One region of the Umezakia ovalisporum Ak1311 genome, then DNA from elsewhere that is predicted to be linked to it. Evidence: predicted binding sites of a transcription regulator. Region 1 holds the regulator's gene; each other region holds the start of a gene.

What was found. Region 1 encodes NtcA, which controls nitrogen genes in cyanobacteria. Its sites were predicted from a motif close to TNTGTANNNNNNNNTACANA; they were not measured.
Region 2: the regulator NtcA is predicted to act here: its motif matches at 2,534-2,553, upstream of pirA (arginine synthesis PII-interacting regulator PirA).
Region 3: the regulator NtcA is predicted to act here: its motif matches at 2,275-2,294, upstream of glnA (type I glutamate--ammonia ligase).
Region 4: the regulator NtcA is predicted to act here: its motif matches at 2,640-2,659, upstream of NWP25_RS12345 (Glu/Leu/Phe/Val family dehydrogenase).

What each region holds. Positions count from the first base shown of each region.
Region 1 covers NZ_JANQDJ010000024.1:8,989-13,398, forward strand. The annotation lists gene NWP25_RS03470 (SLBB domain-containing protein) at 1-103, opposite strand, end outside; gene hisB (imidazoleglycerol-phosphate dehydratase HisB) at 878-1,504, opposite strand; gene fabI (enoyl-ACP reductase FabI) at 1,554-2,330, opposite strand; gene ntcA (global nitrogen regulator NtcA) at 2,706-3,377, shown strand; gene NWP25_RS03490 (DUF3084 domain-containing protein) at 3,548-4,410, shown strand, end outside.
Region 2 covers NZ_JANQDJ010000082.1:27,306-31,715, forward strand. The annotation lists gene NWP25_RS16220 (S-layer homology domain-containing protein) at 1-347, opposite strand, end outside; gene NWP25_RS16225 (DUF2382 domain-containing protein) at 738-1,667, shown strand; gene pirA (arginine synthesis PII-interacting regulator PirA) at 2,323-2,478, opposite strand; cyclic di-AMP (ydaO/yuaA leader) riboswitch at 2,689-2,908, shown strand; gene ntrB (nitrate ABC transporter permease) at 3,004-3,855, shown strand; gene NWP25_RS16240 (ABC transporter substrate-binding protein) at 3,968-4,410, shown strand, end outside.
Region 3 covers NZ_JANQDJ010000040.1:60,279-64,688, reverse strand. The annotation lists gene NWP25_RS05940 (Calvin cycle protein CP12) at 146-415, shown strand; gene NWP25_RS05935 (TlyA family RNA methyltransferase) at 412-1,239, opposite strand; gene apcB (allophycocyanin subunit beta) at 1,541-2,050, opposite strand; gene glnA (type I glutamate--ammonia ligase) at 2,422-3,837, shown strand; gene NWP25_RS05920 (hypothetical protein) at 4,001-4,201, opposite strand.
Region 4 covers NZ_JANQDJ010000067.1:3,244-7,653, reverse strand. The annotation lists gene NWP25_RS12355 (calcium-binding protein) at 101-481, opposite strand; gene NWP25_RS12350 (nucleoside deaminase) at 720-1,151, opposite strand; gene NWP25_RS12345 (Glu/Leu/Phe/Val family dehydrogenase) at 1,266-2,555, opposite strand; gene NWP25_RS12340 (folate/biopterin family MFS transporter) at 2,725-4,113, opposite strand; gene NWP25_RS12335 (beta-ketoacyl-ACP synthase) at 4,224-4,410, opposite strand, start outside.

The DNA.
Region 1 (4,410 bases):
CCTGAGCTATGGTGGCGCACGGCCCAGCAACATGGACAGCAGTTAACAAAGCCGCACCTAAAAATGGCTGGGTGAGGGACTTGAGTAAACCTGTTTTCAACATATTCACCTGAGATTCTGAAAATGTGATCTGCATATTTTTCTGAATATTTTAATCTTGACTATACTTTATTCTTCAAGTTCCTAGATTCAATTGCTTGGACATTCTTATTTTCATAACAAAGTCTAATTGTCCGGATGCCTATTATGTTTATGTTTTAAGTTTTAGTTAAGTTAACTTAAAAAGAAATCAGTACTTTAAGTCTCGATAAGTTCACCGGTATTATAATTGATTGACAGTCAGGAACATAGGATTGTGTGAGTCGTAAAAATAAGGTGAATAAATTTCTTTCCATAGTACCCAGTAAGGTAACTCAGATAATATAACAAAAGTGCTTTATTTAGAAATATTGTAACAATATGAAGATAAACTTTTGCTATTATAATATCTCGTGTTTTTCGACAAATTCCTGTACTAATAATTTTAATTAACAGATTGATAACATTTTAGATAATAGGAGAGAAATGTATATAAATTATTTTTCCCCTTTCACAATTAAGGCACATGATTCCCAAGAACAGTTTTAAAAGCCTAGTTTTGCCAGCCCCATTTAGACCCCATAACCGAAAGTTTCCCCTTTACAAAGTTGAAGGAAACAGCTTTTGAGAGATATAAGTTTTTGATTTAACCAAAAAACCGTGGCGTAGAATTTTCGCAAATCAGCAGTGAGGACTACTGACGAATCGTCAATACTATTCAGTTGATAATCAGAGATGTGTACACCAAACTTCATCTCACAAATACCACTACAAACTCAGTGTTTTTTGTTTCACTATTCTATAGTATGCCCTTAGAACTGGGAATTGTACCAGCACGACGGGAGTCAATTTCCACCGCCATTCGGGTTGCCCTCGCAAAAGCTTTAAATGTAGCTTCAATAATATGATGGGAGTTAATGCCATCCAGTTGACGAATGTGTAATGTCATTTGGCTATGGTTAACCAACGCCACAAAAAATTCCCGTACTAACTGGGTGTCATAAGTTCCCACTTGCTGGGTAGGAATTGCCAAACCATAGCTGAGATGAGGTCTACCAGAAAAGTCCAACGCCACTTGCACTAAGGCTTCATCCAACGGTGCGAGAAAATGGCCAAAACGAACGATACCTTTCCTATTACCGAGGGCTTGACTGAAAGCTTGCCCCAAAGTAATGCCCACATCTTCATTAGTGTGGTGATCATCAATTTCCCAGTCTCCCTGGGCTTGGATATTTAAGTCAATTAGCCCGTGGGAAGCAATTTGATGCAACATATGATCCAAAAACGGAATTCCTGTTGCTGCCGTGCACATGCCTGTACCATCCAAATTGATATTAACTTTTACATCTGTTTCGCCTGTAGTGCGATGAACAGAAGCAGTGCGAGCATTGTGACTCAGAGGAATTTGGCGATCGCTTGTTGGCATAACTGGGGAATAGGGTATGGGGACTGGGGAAATGACTAATGATTAATTATTACATTCCCATGATTTCATATCCTGCATCTACATACAAAACTTGCCCTGTAATACCACTAGCTAAATCGCTAGACAAGAAAGCTGCGGTATTGCCTACTTCTTGTTGCGTCACAGTGCGTCGCAGAGGAGCTACCTCTTCTACATGGTGAATCATATCTAAAATTCCACCCACTGCCGAAGAAGCCAATGTCCGTATCGGCCCGGCGGAAATAGCATTTACTCGAATGTTTTGCGGACCCAGTTCAGCCGCTAAATAGCGCACACTAGCTTCTAATCCGGCTTTAGCTACCCCCATAACGTTATAGTTAGGAACCGCCCTCACGCCTCCCAAGTATGTCAGGGTGATGATGCTACCCCCTTCTGTCATCAGAGGTTTAGCTGCACCGCTTAACTGCACTAGGGAGTAGGTGCTGATTTCTAAAGCAGTTTTGAAACCAGAACGTGAGGTTTGGCTAAAATTACCACTCAAATCGTCTTTGTTAGCAAAAGCTAAACAGTGGATAAGGATGTCCAATCTTCCCCACTTATCCCTCACTACTTCAAATGTAGACTCCACCTGTGCGTCATCTTGGACATTACAGGGAACAAATAAGCTGGGGTTCAGAGGTTCTACCAATTCCGCGACCTTTTTCTCCATCTTACCTCGGTCATCTGGCAAGTAGGTAATACCTAGGTTAGCTCCTGCTTTGTGCAGTTGTTGAGCAATTCCCCAGGCAATGGAGCGGTTATTAGCAATGCCTGTCACCAGGGCATTTTTTCCAGTCAGATTAAGCATAGAAACTGTGAATGTAATCAATCATTAGGAGCATACTAGAATCTGAGGCAAGTTTGTCTTGCTTCTGCACATCATTTCTGAAAATGATGATTACCTAGACTCTTTTCTGCAAATTTTCCCCACATAATCCCAAAGGCATTCTCAAGATCTTGTGAATTTTTCACCAAAAAACCTGATGACCACAACTGTGCAAGTACTCATAACAACTACTAGCTAAAAACATCAAAAATTATGTATCATTATGAACAAATAAATATGAAGTTATGGCTTTGAGTATAGGAATGTACAGAAAGGTTGACGGTGCTTTATTGATTTTTCAGGTGTATTCTTAGGTAATCAGTTTTTGTTTTTCCGGCGTTGGGTAGGGGAAGGGAGATGATCGTGACACAAGATAAAGCCCTAGCAAATGTATTTCGTCAGATGGCGACCGGAGCATTTCCTCCAGTTGTAGAAACATTTGAACGCAATAAAACAATATTTTTTCCCGGCGATCCTGCTGAACGAGTTTATTTTCTTTTGAAGGGTGCTGTGAAACTTTCCAGGGTATACGAGGCAGGAGAGGAAATAACGGTAGCACTGCTGCGGGAAAATAGTGTTTTTGGTGTGTTATCATTACTGACGGGAAATAAATCAGATAGATTTTACCATGCAGTCGCATTTACCCCTGTAGAGTTGCTCTCAGCCCCAATTGAACAGGTGGAGCAAGCATTTAAGGAAAACCCAGAACTATCAATGTTAATGCTGCGGGGGCTATCTTCGCGTATTTTACAGACAGAGATGATGATTGAAACCTTGGCTCATCGCGATATGGGTTCGAGATTAGTGAGTTTCTTGTTAATTCTTTGTCGTGATTTTGGTGTTCCTTGTCCAGACGGGATTACTATTGATCTAAAGCTATCTCACCAGGCCATCGCTGAAGCCATTGGTTCAACTCGGGTAACCGTAACTAGGTTACTAGGGGATTTACGTGAGAAAAAAATGATTTCAATCCACAAAAAGAAGATTACCGTACATAAACCTGTATCCTTAAGCAAGCAGTTCACTTAAAATCAATTAGGGAAGGTGGAGTGGCAAGCGTTGTGTTCTTAAAAATTACACCCACAGATGGAGGTAAGTATAACATCCTGAGTGGTTTGAGCTATTGCCTGTTTTCCATCTTTCACAAGACAATGATTGAAAGTAGTAGGCTGTGTCTGGAAACATTGCGGTAGCTAAAGATGACCACCGGGTACATCCTGATAGCAGCGATTTTAATTTTGGGGGGCGTAATTGCCACTGTGGGTGACCGCATTGGCACACGAGTTGGTAAAGCACGCCTCTCACTGTTTAACCTTCGTCCTAAAAAAACTGCTGTACTAGTAACTATATTTACTGGTGGATTAATTTCGGCATCAACTTTGGGGATATTATTTGCTGCTGATGAAAAGTTACGCCAAGGCGTATTTGAACTGGAAGATATTCAAAAAGACCTAAGAAACAAGCGGGAACAGCTAAAAGTTGCAGAAACTCAAAAAAGTCAAGTAGAGAAAAAGTTAAACAAAGCTAGAATTGCACAAATCAACGCACAACGAGACTTAGAGATAATCAATAAAACTTTACAAGCAGCTAACGCTAAACAAAAAGCAACACAAAGTCAACTTCAAAGTACTCAAAACCAGCTAGGTGAAGTAGTAAATCAGTATCAAAAAGCTATAACTGAACTCCAAAGAGTTTACGATCAAATCAAAACATTCCAGGCGGCTATTGAAGAATTGAAGGCAGAACGCAAACGACTTTATGCAGAAGCTAAAATAGCTATTGAGGAAGCTAAAACAGCTATTGACCAACGCGATCGCAAAATTGCTCAACTCGATGGACTGATTAAAAAGCGCAATCAGCAAATTGCTTTGCGAGGGCAAGTCATTACCAAAAGAGAGTCCCGCCTCAAAGAACTAGAAAAACAACAAAATTATTTAGAACAAGAAGTGGCAAGACTGGAAAAATATTATCAGTCTTATCGTGACCTGCGTTTAGGTAAACTCGCACTCGTTCGCAATCAAGTTCTAGCTGCTAATGTCGTTCGCGTTAATCAAGCCACCAC
Region 2 (4,410 bases), on a different contig from region 1:
CCTTGTTGATAAGCTTCTTTAATGGCGGGAGATGCCCAATATCCTTGAGGAACATCTTGATAAACACTTGCATCTTTTAGCTCCCGCACTGGCTCTTTATCAAAAGCTTTACGAATCATTGCTGCAAATTCATCACGTTCTACAGCCTGTTCTGGTCGAAATGTGCCATCTGGATATCCCACAACAATATTTCTTTCGGCTAAACGTTCAATAAATGGTTCCGCCCAATAGTTAGAAGGAACATCAGGAAAAATATTCTGTGCCAAAGCTGGAGAAGTTAGATTTGCTGCTACTCCCAAAGTTACCAAAGATGTACTTAATCCAGAAAAACGACATAAATTAGACATGCAAACATACCTCCATTAACTTAAATTAAATTACAGCTAATTTTTCATCCAAGTGAGGTAAAAGCGACCCAGTGGTTAACCCACAAGATTTATAATCTACAAATATGTACTTCATTTACCTGTCAATTGTTGTATTTATCTGTAAATTTGATATGTATTTATATAATATTTTCTTTGTCTTTCCATAGTTATCTACCTGTCGATTAAAACAATTGTGTCTAAAGTTATAAATCAGATTTCATGAATTTAATTAGTCTATAGCACGAAACATATTATTACCTTTTTTAATTTGAGCTACTGAAATCTACTAGAAGTATTAAATCCCCAGAAGGAAGTATAAACATAACGTATCCTCTAGGATGGGAAATGTAGATTTTGGTAAATGCTAATATGGTTCTTTATAAACTTGATGATTTTGGTGCTGAGTATACAACTCCTGATGTTGATAATTATGCAATTAAAGACTTTGATGTCTACTCAGATATCAATAATGAAAGAGTTGGCACAGTGAAAGATATTTTGGTAGACGATACTGGACGTTTTCGTTACTTAGTTGTAGATACAGGCTTTTGGATTTTTGGTAAGAAAGTTTTGTTACCAATTGGACGTACTCGCATTAGTTATGCAGACCAACGAGTCTACGCTACAGGACTTACCCGAGAACAAGTAGAAAACTTGCCTGATTTTAACGAGCTTGAACCTGTTGATTACGATTATGAAGAACGGGTTCGCGGAGTATATCGCACTCCATATGTACAGTCACCTTTAGAGACTTCGACACCTGTAGAGACTTCGACACCTGTAGATATTTCATCCACTTATTCTGAAAGCGCAATCAGCACAACCCCACCCGCACCTAGTCCTACTTATGATCGTGATACTTATACTTACGAGCGAGAACCGGAACTATACACCATCACCGAGGGAGATCATCAAAATCTCAAACTGTACGAAGAGCGGTTAATTGCTGATAAATCCCGTGCGAAAACAGGAGAGGTAGCAGTTGGTAAGCACGTTGAAACGCAAAGATCAGCAGTTTCTATACCAGTGGAAAAAGAGCGTGTAATTATTGAACGCACTACCCCACCCGATGCTGGAAAAACAGCTGCCCCTGGTGAAGTTAACTTCCGCGAAGGTGAAGTTGTACGTATGGATATTTACGAAGAAACTGCGGAAGTTCGCAAGGAACCTGTTGTGCGTGAAGAAGTAAAAGTTAAGAAGGTTGTAGAAGAACATACAGTTCAAGCTCAAGAAGACCTGCGTCGCGAAGAATTAGACATTAGTAAGGATAATGATCCCCCACGGACAAGAGGAAGTTAAGCAATTTTCAATATGATTCCGTAGCTGAATATGCCAATACTATGGGGGTGAATGCAGTGATAACAAAATAGGCTGGAAACCCTTGAGGTTCAGTTTTCGATTTTGGGGAAAAACTTAGCCCTCGTTCAGCGAAGGGATAAAACCCAGTCCAGGGGTTTACGCCTCAGTGATTTTAGCTATTCCCTTTGTTGAGAAATGTAGCGTTTAAGCGTTTCTGTACAAATATTACCAGTGGGTGTGTATTTGTGGGTGTGAGTTTTACGGAGATGTGAATGCAGCACTAAGCATTCTCAATTTAGCAAAAAACAGGGGAGGCCATGCCCGTTTCCCTGGCGTGGGGTCAGGTATATTAACCCTCCAGGCGTTGGAATCAATACTCTATCTGGTGAAAACCTGCTGTGGCAAATTCTGACGTAGAATGTAGAATCTCCCTGGCTTTAGCCCCAAGAGTGTCAAATTGCCAACTGCTCAAAGAAACCTATTCAAAATTAAAAAAGCCTCCTCAAATTTGCTTTTCAGCTAGAAAAGTGAGAAGGTTTGAGAAGTTTTTAGGGGTATTTGATTTAACTACATTTACCTCCTTTAAACAAAAAACGCCCCCCAGCTGGGTGTTAAAAAAAACCATAAGCCAAAAAGTGGATATTTATCCGAAATATTAGCTGAAATATTTTATTTCCGCTTCCAGTTGATCAATCAGCTTGCTGTCTCCACTGGCCTTAGCCACTTGCAAGCGATGCTCTAGGCTTTTTTGAATACTCATTCTGTGGGCTTTTTGTGCTTGATTTATGGCTGATAGTCTATTCTGACTCATCAGAATACTCCTTTTTAACTATTCTCATGCCTGACACTTTTAACATACCATGTTTTTAGTATCTATAAATACAGAAAAATATCTCTTAATATAAATTATTACTCAGCCTGTTATGCTGCTCCGGAAAAAGAAATTGAAGACGGTTGTAATATTTAGTGATTTTATTTTTATTGCCAAATAAGAATATTCATGTATACTTTATAGTAAGCTTGAGTAAGTCAGCCTAATCCGGTGTTTCGTAGCGCCTAACACTGGAGCGGAGGAACCAAAGTTTGGGGCGTATCTCTGAGTTAACGGCTAAAAAGATTTGAAGTTTGAAACTGAGGATTCATTTCAACTTCCCAATCTATGAAATCCTAAATCCACCAGAGAAGGGCATCTCTCAGCCCTAGCCCGTCAGCTAACTTCGTAGGCATTGAGAGGAGACTGAAGAGACAGCATTCTTGTGGTGTTTTGATCTCATCAGTGTCCGAGGCTGGTAGTGCTCAGATTTTTATGACTGCACTTAGTCTGTTGAGGTCGTGAATGGTATTTCAACTAAATTTGTTAGCGATTGTAGCTGTTGCTGGGCACACTGCATGGAAAAAAACCAAGCCTGTAGTTGCCAGAGATGCTTTTCTCCTACCTGCCTTGGGGTTGTTGGGAGTTATTGTTGTGTGGTGGGTAGTAGCACTAATGAATCATGAATTAATGCCCACCCCACCTGAGGCGTTAATCGCCAATCTTGATTACATATTACATCCTTTTTATCGAAGAGGCCCGGGAAATTTAGGAATTGGCTGGTTATTGATAGCTAGTCTGCAGCGCGTATTGATTGGTTTTTTATTAGGTACAGTAGTGGCGATTCCCTTGGGATTTTTCATTGGTATGTCTAAACCCGCCATGCTAGCGTTTAATCCGATCATTCAGATTTTTAAACCCGTATCACCCTTGGCTTGGTTGCCCATTGCGTTAGCAATCTTTAACTTGGCAGAACCTTCCGCGATTTTTGTGATTTTTATTACGTCCCTGTGGCCAACAATTATTAATACTGCCTTGGGAGTTGCCAGAGTTCCCAAGGATTATTTAAATGTGGCCAAAGTATTAGAAATGCCTCATTGGCGACAAATTACGAAAATTATCTGGCCAGCGAGTTTACCCTATATTTTCACAGGATTACGCATTAGTTTAGGTATTGCCTGGCTAGTTATCGTTGCAGTAGAAATGCTTACAGGTGGTATCGGTATTGGCTTTTTTGTCTGGGATGAATGGAGTCGTTTCAATCTCAGTGCAGTGTTTTTAGCCGTCTTAGTTATTGGTGTCACTGGACTAGTTTTAGACTACGCAGTAGGGAAAATCCAAGAACTAGTTACCCACAGACCTACAACTTTTAACTAACAAAACTGAAGTGATTAAAAACTAGCAAGACCCAATTTAAATTGGCATCTTTGCCTTAGCTTGCGAAAAAATGACCGAAAAATAATTGATTACCACTGGAGCGATTAAAAAAATGAGTGATAATCATTGGACTCGACGAAACTTTGTAAAAGCCATAGGAACAACAACAGTTGGAATAGGGTTTTCATCCTGCGCCATCCCTAGAAATACTGGTAGCAAAGGGTTAACTCAAGAAGCCCTAGCTGTTGAACCATTAGTCAAATCTGAGGAACTAGAAAAACCCAACATTACTGTTGGTTATGTACCTGTTAATGATTGTGCCCCATTTGCTATCGCCTGGAAAAAAGGTTTCTTCCGCAAATATGGTTTGAACGTGACACTCAACCGCGAAGCTAGTTGGGCGACATCCCGCGACGGTCTAATATTCGGTCGTTTAGATGCCTCCCCGGTGGTATCCGGTGCTGTCACCAACGCCAGAATCGGTGCAGAAGGCGCACGTCATGCCCCCTTATGTGCAGCTATGACCATTCATCGTCACGGTAATGCCATGACTAT
Region 3 (4,410 bases), on a different contig from region 1:
TCCCTTGATTTGAGGGTGTTAACTACCAGAATATTTCTAGAAGTCTCACTAAACTGGAAGTACTAGTCCTGATGAACTTGGCTAGAGGGTAGGTACTCAGGAAAGCAACAGTTAAAAAGTCTCACTCAACAAAGGTGAAAATATCATGACAAAAACCCTAGAAGCTCTCCAATCTGCTGTTAACTCAGGGACTAAAACTCTTGATGAAGCTATTTTAGAATCTATTGAGGAAGCTCGTGAAACCTGCAAACTTGAAGGAAAAAATTCCCACGGCTGTGCTGTAGCTTGGGATATCGTAGAAGAATTACAAGCTGAAAAAGCTCATCAACACCAAGCAAAACAACGCAAAACTGCTTTAGAAAGCTACTGTGAAGCACATCCAGACTCTATAGAGTGTCTTATCTACGATGTTTAACTTCCTCGTAAATCAGCAATGGCTGATTGGGTAATTTGTTTAATCCCATGTAAATCAAGCACTGGTGTATCACTTTCCATTCCTAACCACAACAGATACTCAATATTCCCAGCCGGTCCAGTAATCGGTGACCAAGTTAAGCCTTTGTATTTCCATCCTAATTCACAACCCACTTGCAACACTTGGAAAATGGCATTAGCTTGGTCATCAGGATCACGGACAACGCCTTTTTTACCAACACGGGATTTTCCCACTTCAAACTGTGGCTTCACCAGCAATACCGCATCCCTCGGATACTTAGTTAATCGCCACAAAGCAGGCAAAATCTTAGTTAAGGAAATAAATGATACATCCACCACGGCTAAATCAGGTATCTGGACACCTTCACCACATACACCATACAATTCGTTGGGGGTGAGATTACGTAAATTAGTACGCTCTCTTAAAATCACCCGTGGATCATTTCTTAAACCCCAATGCACTTGTCCATAACCCACATCCACACCATAAACCAATTTTGCTTCAGCTTTTAGCAAGCAATCAGTAAAACCCCCTGTAGAAATACCACCATCTAAACAAATACGTCCCACCGTGGAAACAGGAAATACTTCTAAAGCCTTTGCTAGTTTCTCACCCCCCCGAGACACAAAACGCGATCGCTCTTTAATCTTAATTTCCGCCCCACCATCAACTTCTGTCCCTGGTTTATCCACCACTTGCTGATTAACAGTGACTTCTCCGGCCTGAATTAATCGCTGCGCTAAGGCGCGAGAGCTACATAAATTTAATTCTACTAATAATGTATCGAGTCGCCGCTTGACCAATTAACTGGAATCTCCTGATAATATTAAATCCTAAGGATAAATAATAATTCTCCCTAAAACCCTCCACAACCATATTTATCCACCACTGCAACGTGTGTTTTTTCACCCATTGGCATAACTTCCTTGCGTAGAATACCTCCTTGTCTTCCAAGTCTTGCCTTCAGGACAATGTAAAAAACCTACCCTTGTGACTCCCACCCCGCCCCAACAAACCTGAGTTACCAAAAAAGCGATGGCTTTTCTGGTTTACGCAAAAAGCCATCTTTTTGTATGACTAGACTTTATAATTGTAGTAAAACCACTAAATATCCTTCTCGCTCAACTCACGAGTCATATAATCAAAAGGTTCATCAACAAAAGAAGTATCAGCAATACCCGCGGCTGCAACTTGTGCCTTTACCATCTCCTTAAGAATCTGAATACCAAATACCGTAGGGCTAATAGGTACACCTAAAGAATTGTAAGTTTCTCGCAATCCTTGGAGTACACGTTCATCTAAAACATTCATGTTACCTGCAACCAAGGCATAGCTAGCATAGCGTAGGTAATAGTCCATATCCCGGAGACAAGCCGCATAACGACGAGTTGTATAAGCATTTCCACCGGGACGAATCAACTCAGGCTGTTCTTCAAATAACTTAGAACCAGCCTGTTTTACAAGAGCCGCTGCATTACCGTTAATCACTGCTGCTGCTTGCACCCGTGCTGTACCACTTTCAAAATAGGATTTCAGGCTGTCAATTGCATTGCGGTCAAAATATCTACCAGCAACGTCATAATTCTTAATTAAGCTTGTAACTGCATCGCGCATTCTTTCTTCTCCCAATCAATACTATCTATGGTTTGATATTAATTTGGTTGCAATTATGCACCAGTAAATTTTTGTGCCATTTGTTTAATTAAAATATGATGCGACACAAAAACAATTTATCCGCCATTTAAGGATTTTATGTCAAAGTTGACCCATGATGAGATGAACTTTACGTTTTGTGCAGATCTTCGGTAAAAGGTTAATATAAGCTGTAATCCAGATAAGCTGTAACAAAAAGTACAAAATTCCCTAATGTCCAGGATTTATGATAATTCAGATGTGTCATCCACAACTGGGTTCAAATCATCTGGGTTAGGATGCTTTGGAAAGTTCTCGTTTAATTCTAGAAAATTGCTAGAGAAGGAGTAAGAATGACAACCCCTCAAGAAGTCTTGAAACTGATTCAAGACCAAAAAATTCAGATGATTGATCTCAAATTCATCGATACACCAGGAACTTGGCAGCATCTCACGGTGTACCATGACCAAATCGATGAAAGTTCCTTCTTAGATGGCGTACCTTTCGACGGTTCCAGCATTCGGGGTTGGAAAAGCATCAATGAATCCGACATGATGATGGTACTCGATGCCAACACTGCTTGGCTCGACCCTTTCATGGCTGAGCCGACACTCAGTATAATCTGTAGCATTAAAGAACCCCGTACAGGTGAATGGTACAACCGTTGTCCCCGGGTAATTGCCCAACGAGCAATAGACTACTTAGTTTCCACCGGCATTGGTGATACAGCATTCCTAGGGCCTGAAGCTGAATTCTTTATCTTTGATGATGTCCGCTTTGACCAAAACGCCCATGAAGGTTACTACCATGTAGACTCAGTAGAAGGTCGTTGGAACTCCGGTAGAAATGAAAGTCCCAACCTGGGCTACAAACCCCGCTTCAAAGAAGGTTACTTTCCAGTATCCCCAACGGATAGCTTCCAAGATATCCGTACCGAAATGCTGCTCACAATGAAAGATTGTGGTGTACCCATTGAAAAACAACACCACGAAGTTGCTACTGGTGGTCAGTGTGAATTAGGTTTCCGCTTTGGTAAATTGGTTGAAGCTGCTGACTGGCTGATGACATACAAATACGTCATCAAGAATGTTGCCAAGAAATACGGCAAAACTGTAACTTTCATGCCAAAACCAATTTTTGGCGACAATGGTTCTGGTATGCATTGTCACCAATCAATTTGGAAAGATGGCAAACCTTTATTTGCTGGCGACAAGTATGCTGGTTTGAGTGAAATGGCACTTCACTACATTGGTGGTATTCTCAAGCACGCACCAGCACTTTTAGCTATCACTAACCCCACAACCAACTCTTACAAACGCCTAGTACCAGGTTATGAAGCACCAGTGAACTTGGCTTACTCCCAAGGTAACCGTTCTGCTTCTGTGCGGATTCCTTTATCTGGTAATAACCCTAAAGCCAAACGCTTGGAATTTCGTTGTCCTGACGCAACGTCTAACCCTTACTTGGCATTTGCAGCTATGCTGTGTGCTGGTATTGATGGCATCAAAAACAAGATTCATCCCGGTGAACCCCTAGACAAGAACATTTATGAACTTTCTCCAGAAGAATTGGCGAAGGTTCCTTCAACTCCGGGTTCCTTAGAATTGGCATTGGAAGCTTTAGAAAACGACCATGATTTCTTGACGAAATCAGGGGTGTTCACCGAAGACTTCATCCAAAATTGGATTGACTACAAACTGGCTAACGAAGTTAAACAGATACAGTTGCGTCCTCACCCCTATGAGTTTTACCTCTACTACGATTGCTAATTGAGTTGATTACCCACCTGTTTCCTACCTAAAGGCAAGGTGATTCTAAACTGTTACCCTTAATTTCTTCCAAACTTTTTGCCACCCCGTGAGGGTGGCTTTTTCTTTACTTATCACGCTGAAAAATCAAAATAAGTCAAAATAAGTCAAAATAAGTCAAAACTTAGCTCATAGCAACGTTGCTACTTTCATAAAGTAAGCGAGTGGTGGGATCAATTTTGCCTTGAATGGGATTCCAGTATTCCGATAATTCTTCAGGAAGACCCAGTTCCTGTGCAGCACGCATCAGGATCGATTGTTGACGATTTTTAACTTGCTGATATTGGCGCATTGTTAACGCACGAGATCTATCTTGAATAGACATAACAACAGTCCTCCTGGTGGTTTTAGCTATGAATTATCAGCTCTTTTTGCTGTCTCTTATCAGAATATCAAAATTTCTGTAACCAAAGTTACAGAATTCTATTTTTGTTACAAAATTTTACATTTAGCCAAAATTTGGGATTTGTTTAATTGACAAAAGGTGATGAAGCAAAAAACCTACCCTCCTCAGATCCCCATCCCCCTATAGGA
Region 4 (4,410 bases), on a different contig from region 1:
TTGGCGGTAGTGCAATTATTTGTCCAGAACTGACAATCAGCCACAAGACTACTAATTGTATTATTAGTCCTAGCAACGTAATTTTCTTACTGGCTCGCTTCTAGAATTTATAACCTCTGGCAAGCCAATAACGCCAATCTGCCATGGCTTCTTCAGTTTCACTGTCGGTATCAATTGCTACTATATCTGAGAGCTTGGCAGTAAACACGTCTTCATCCTTGCCATTGGGTTCAACTACTTCCACATACATATCTTTTAAGCATTCATCGTCTGGTGCCATTCCCAGCACCTCAACTATTTTCTCCTCCTCTGTGGATGTTTTACGTGATTTCTTAATCAACTTAGCCATAAAAGGCACGTTTAAAGTATCGTCCAGGTAGTAATACCAACCCATTGCCCTGTCTTCTTTATCTTCAGCATCGACAATTATTTCTGTTTCAATGCGATGCTCTCTATTTTCGTCACGTTCAACACTAGGCATAAGATTACAGCTTATGTATGATGCACCTTGATAGGTATAGCCTTTTGAAGCTCTTCTGTCAATTTGCTATTTACTGTTTTATCCAATCATGGAGGCAACGAATCATAGGTATTTCGCCAATATTTAGACTTTGTTGCAAAAAAACGGTGAATTTGAGTTGTTAAAGGTAAATTAGCAAAGGTCAATGATCAAGCCTGGTGGTGGGTCTTTCTTTAATTGTGAATCACCATATTTTTGACTACTTGCCAATATCCTCATGCCATAATTGGGGATTAGCGGCAATAAATTCACTCATCATTTGTTCGCACTCATCAAGATTGAGATCAATGACTTCTACACCGTGGGATACCATAAATTCTTTAGCACCTGGAAAAGTTCTCGATTCACCTACGATGACTTTTTTAATACCAAATTGCACTACTGCACCAGCGCACAAATAGCACGGCATTAAGGTTGAATAGAGTGTTGTATTTTTATAGCTACCAACTCTACCAGCATTGCGGAGACAATCTATTTCGGCGTGGGTGACAGGATCATCATCTTGCACACGCTTGTTGTGTCCTTGACCGAGAATCTTACCATTCTTGACAAGAACAGAACCGATAGGAATCCCACCTTCTTTTTTACCTTGTTTTGCCTCTGCCATCGCGGCTTTCATAAATTCATCCATTTGTTAATTCTCCTATAGATTGTGATAACCGTGTCATTGACACTCCCCTGGCTGACTAAGTTTCGCATACTAAAATAAACTAACCATAATAAATTGAGTGCCAATAACCAATGACTAAGGATAAATACCCCTATCGGTCAGGGCTTGTGCAACTCTACCCACCCCCAAAGTGTAAGCTGCTAATCGCAAAGGAATTTGCTTCATCTTCGACTGCTGGATCACTTGTTGATAAGCTTGCACCATTAATTTTTCCATTTCATGATTAACACGCTCCTCACCCCAAAACACATAAGAAAGACCCTGCACCCACTCTAAATAACTGACAACAACACCGCCAGCATTAGCTAAAATGTCTGGTAGAACTGTTACACCACGGGCTTCTAGAAATTTGTTAGCTTCTAAGGTCACTGGCCCATTAGCAGCTTCTGCAATAATTTTCGCCTGTACCTGATTCACATTTTCTGTGGTAATTTGGTTTTCTAAAGCTGCTGGAATCAAAACATCGCAAGGTAAAGTTAGTAAATCTAAATTGGTAATTGGTATTGTTCCTGGAAAACCTACAACACTTTTAAGATTTTCGGCAGCGTAGGCTTTCAATGCTGGAATATCAATACCATCTGGGGCAAAAATACCTCCTGCACCCGTTGAGACAGCTATAATCTTCGCTCCTACCTCGTGTAACAATTCTGCTGCTGCACCCCCGACATTACCGAAACCCTGAATGACTACTTCGGCTCCGGTCAGGGATTTACCTTGTTCTGCTAACGCTTCACGTACAATAATCATTACACCTCTTCCCGTTGCCATTTCCCGTCCCAAGGAACCACCAATAGAAAGAGGCTTACCGGTCACAACTCCTGGAACAGCGTGACCAACGTTTACAGAATAAGTATCCATCATCCAAGCCATTTCACGGGCAGAAGTACCCATGTCCGGGGCAGGTATATCTACTGATGGTCCTATATCTTTAATTAACTCACTGATATAGCGGCGACTGATTCTTTCTAATTCGCTGACACTATAACTTTTAGGATTTATGGCTATACCGCCCTTTGCACCACCATAAGGTATACCCAACAACGCACATTTCCACGTCATGAGCATGGCCAAAGCTGAAACTTCTCCCAATGTCACAGATGGGTGGTAACGAATTCCTCCTTTATAGGGGCCTAAAATATCACAGTGCTGTACCCGATGTCCGGCAAGAACTTGAATTTCACCATTATCTAATTTTACGGGAATGGAAACCGTCACTACTTTGCGGGGATGGCTGAGGATTTCCAATACACCTTGATGTAGCTTTAATTCTTTACCTGCTGCTTCTAAGTAACTACAAGCTTGAGCAAAGGGGCAAATGTGCGCCGGAGTAGTGGCTGCTAAAGGCAACGGAGATGTTAAAACCATAAAATCTTCTCCTAGTCGCGGTATCTTTGCGTACCGGATATATGTCCGCCTATTTTATCCTAGACTTGGAGAAGAAATAGTTATTCTGTAGTTTTTGTTACATTTTCATTTGTTGTTAAGGAGTTGGGCGCATTTCGTACTTGCCCGCACTTTTTTGACGAATTAGCATTCATTGAGGCAAAAATGTTTCTTCTCTACCCTTTACTGGAGGGGGTTGTAATTTTGGTGACTCGGTTTCCGGGTCGTTAGCAGGTAACCAACTAATGAAGGGCAGTGGTAATAGTGTGCTGAGGTTAGTAATAATCACTAATAGCCAGAGCAATTCAAAGTTAGTTTCGGTAATACCCAGCCAATACATGATCATAGCGCCAAATTCATAGGAAACCATTCCGGCTAGGTTAGAAACGGACATCAATAAGGCAAATAATGTCGCTTCTACTCCTAGGGGACACAATCTTGCTGCGAGTACCAGCACTGGCATATAAGCGATTTGCCCCATGACAGTAAGGATAAGACTATCACCTAAACTAAACCAGCGGTCATCTATGCCCAAAACTCGGTTAGTATGAGTCACCAGCAGGAGCATTGTCATTCCCAAGGCTGATGAAATGACTGTACTCCAACCAAAAATCTTGCGAAATGAAACACTTTTAAGGAAGCGTTGAAAAATCCAAATTCCCAGTAAAGAAGCAGCACTTGTTACCAGTCGTACCCGGCCTAAAAATTCTGGTTCAAAATGTAGTTCGTTAGTACTGAAGAAGAAAAAGGCGGAATCTGCTGTTGGGGTGGCTAGCCAGACAAATAGAAAAGCTGTAGGTAGCCAAATTGATTTTTGGGTAATTGCTTGGCGTAGTTGCTTGATTTGATCCTTAGTGCTGAGAGAATTATTGCTTTGATGATCTTTACCATTTTTGCTGATGGGGGTTTCAGCAATTAAACAAGCTACTACAGAAACGATGAGGGGAAATGAGGCAGTAATCCAAAATACAGTGCGCGTGGTAAAGTTTTCTAGCAGCATTCCGCTAAAGTAGGCAGTCAGTAAACTTCCAAATGCCGAAGTACCCCAACATAGAGATTGTAGTGAACCGGCTCCTGCTAGAGATTCTACTCTTGCTCTTTCAACAACTAATGAGTCAACTATGACATCACTCACCGCAACCGAGAGAGAACCAAGGGCGATGGCCAAGGTAGCTGCCCAGCTAGTATGAACTATGGTTGCCAGACTAATCCAAGAAGTGGCTCCTAAGATGCCAGATATGACTAAATATGGTCGGCGACGGTAGCCGAATATGGGTAAACCATCGGAAACAAAGCCAAATACTGGTTTGATCATCCAAGGTAAGGCCACAACTCCCAATATTGCTGAGACTTGAGCTGGACTTAATAGCAATTCATCTTTCAGAAAAAAGCTGACGGCTAGACGCGCCAACCCTAAAATTCCTTGGACAAGGTACACGGATAGAATTGCAATTAATTCGCCGCTGGGTTCATGACCGAAGAAAAGTTTTTCTTTTACTGAGTCTTTGACTTTGGCCAAGCCGGGTAAGTCAATCAGCATTTGATTGATATTTTTTAAGTTTTATCTACTTTTCTATCATATCGACTTCTTACAATCTAGGTTTTGCTGGAGGCGATGGTTGGGCTGGTAAATTTAACGAATTGGCGAATTTATTTTTGGGTAATCTCAACTCCTAAATTGGATTCAGTTTTATTACTCAAAGCGATAATGGCATTTTGACCACCAAAGCCAAAGCTGAAACATAAAACGTTTTGTAATTGACTTTCACGCGGCTCCATTACCAGATTTAAATCAAATTCTGGTGATTTTAATCCTACGCAAGGTGGTAGTATTTTC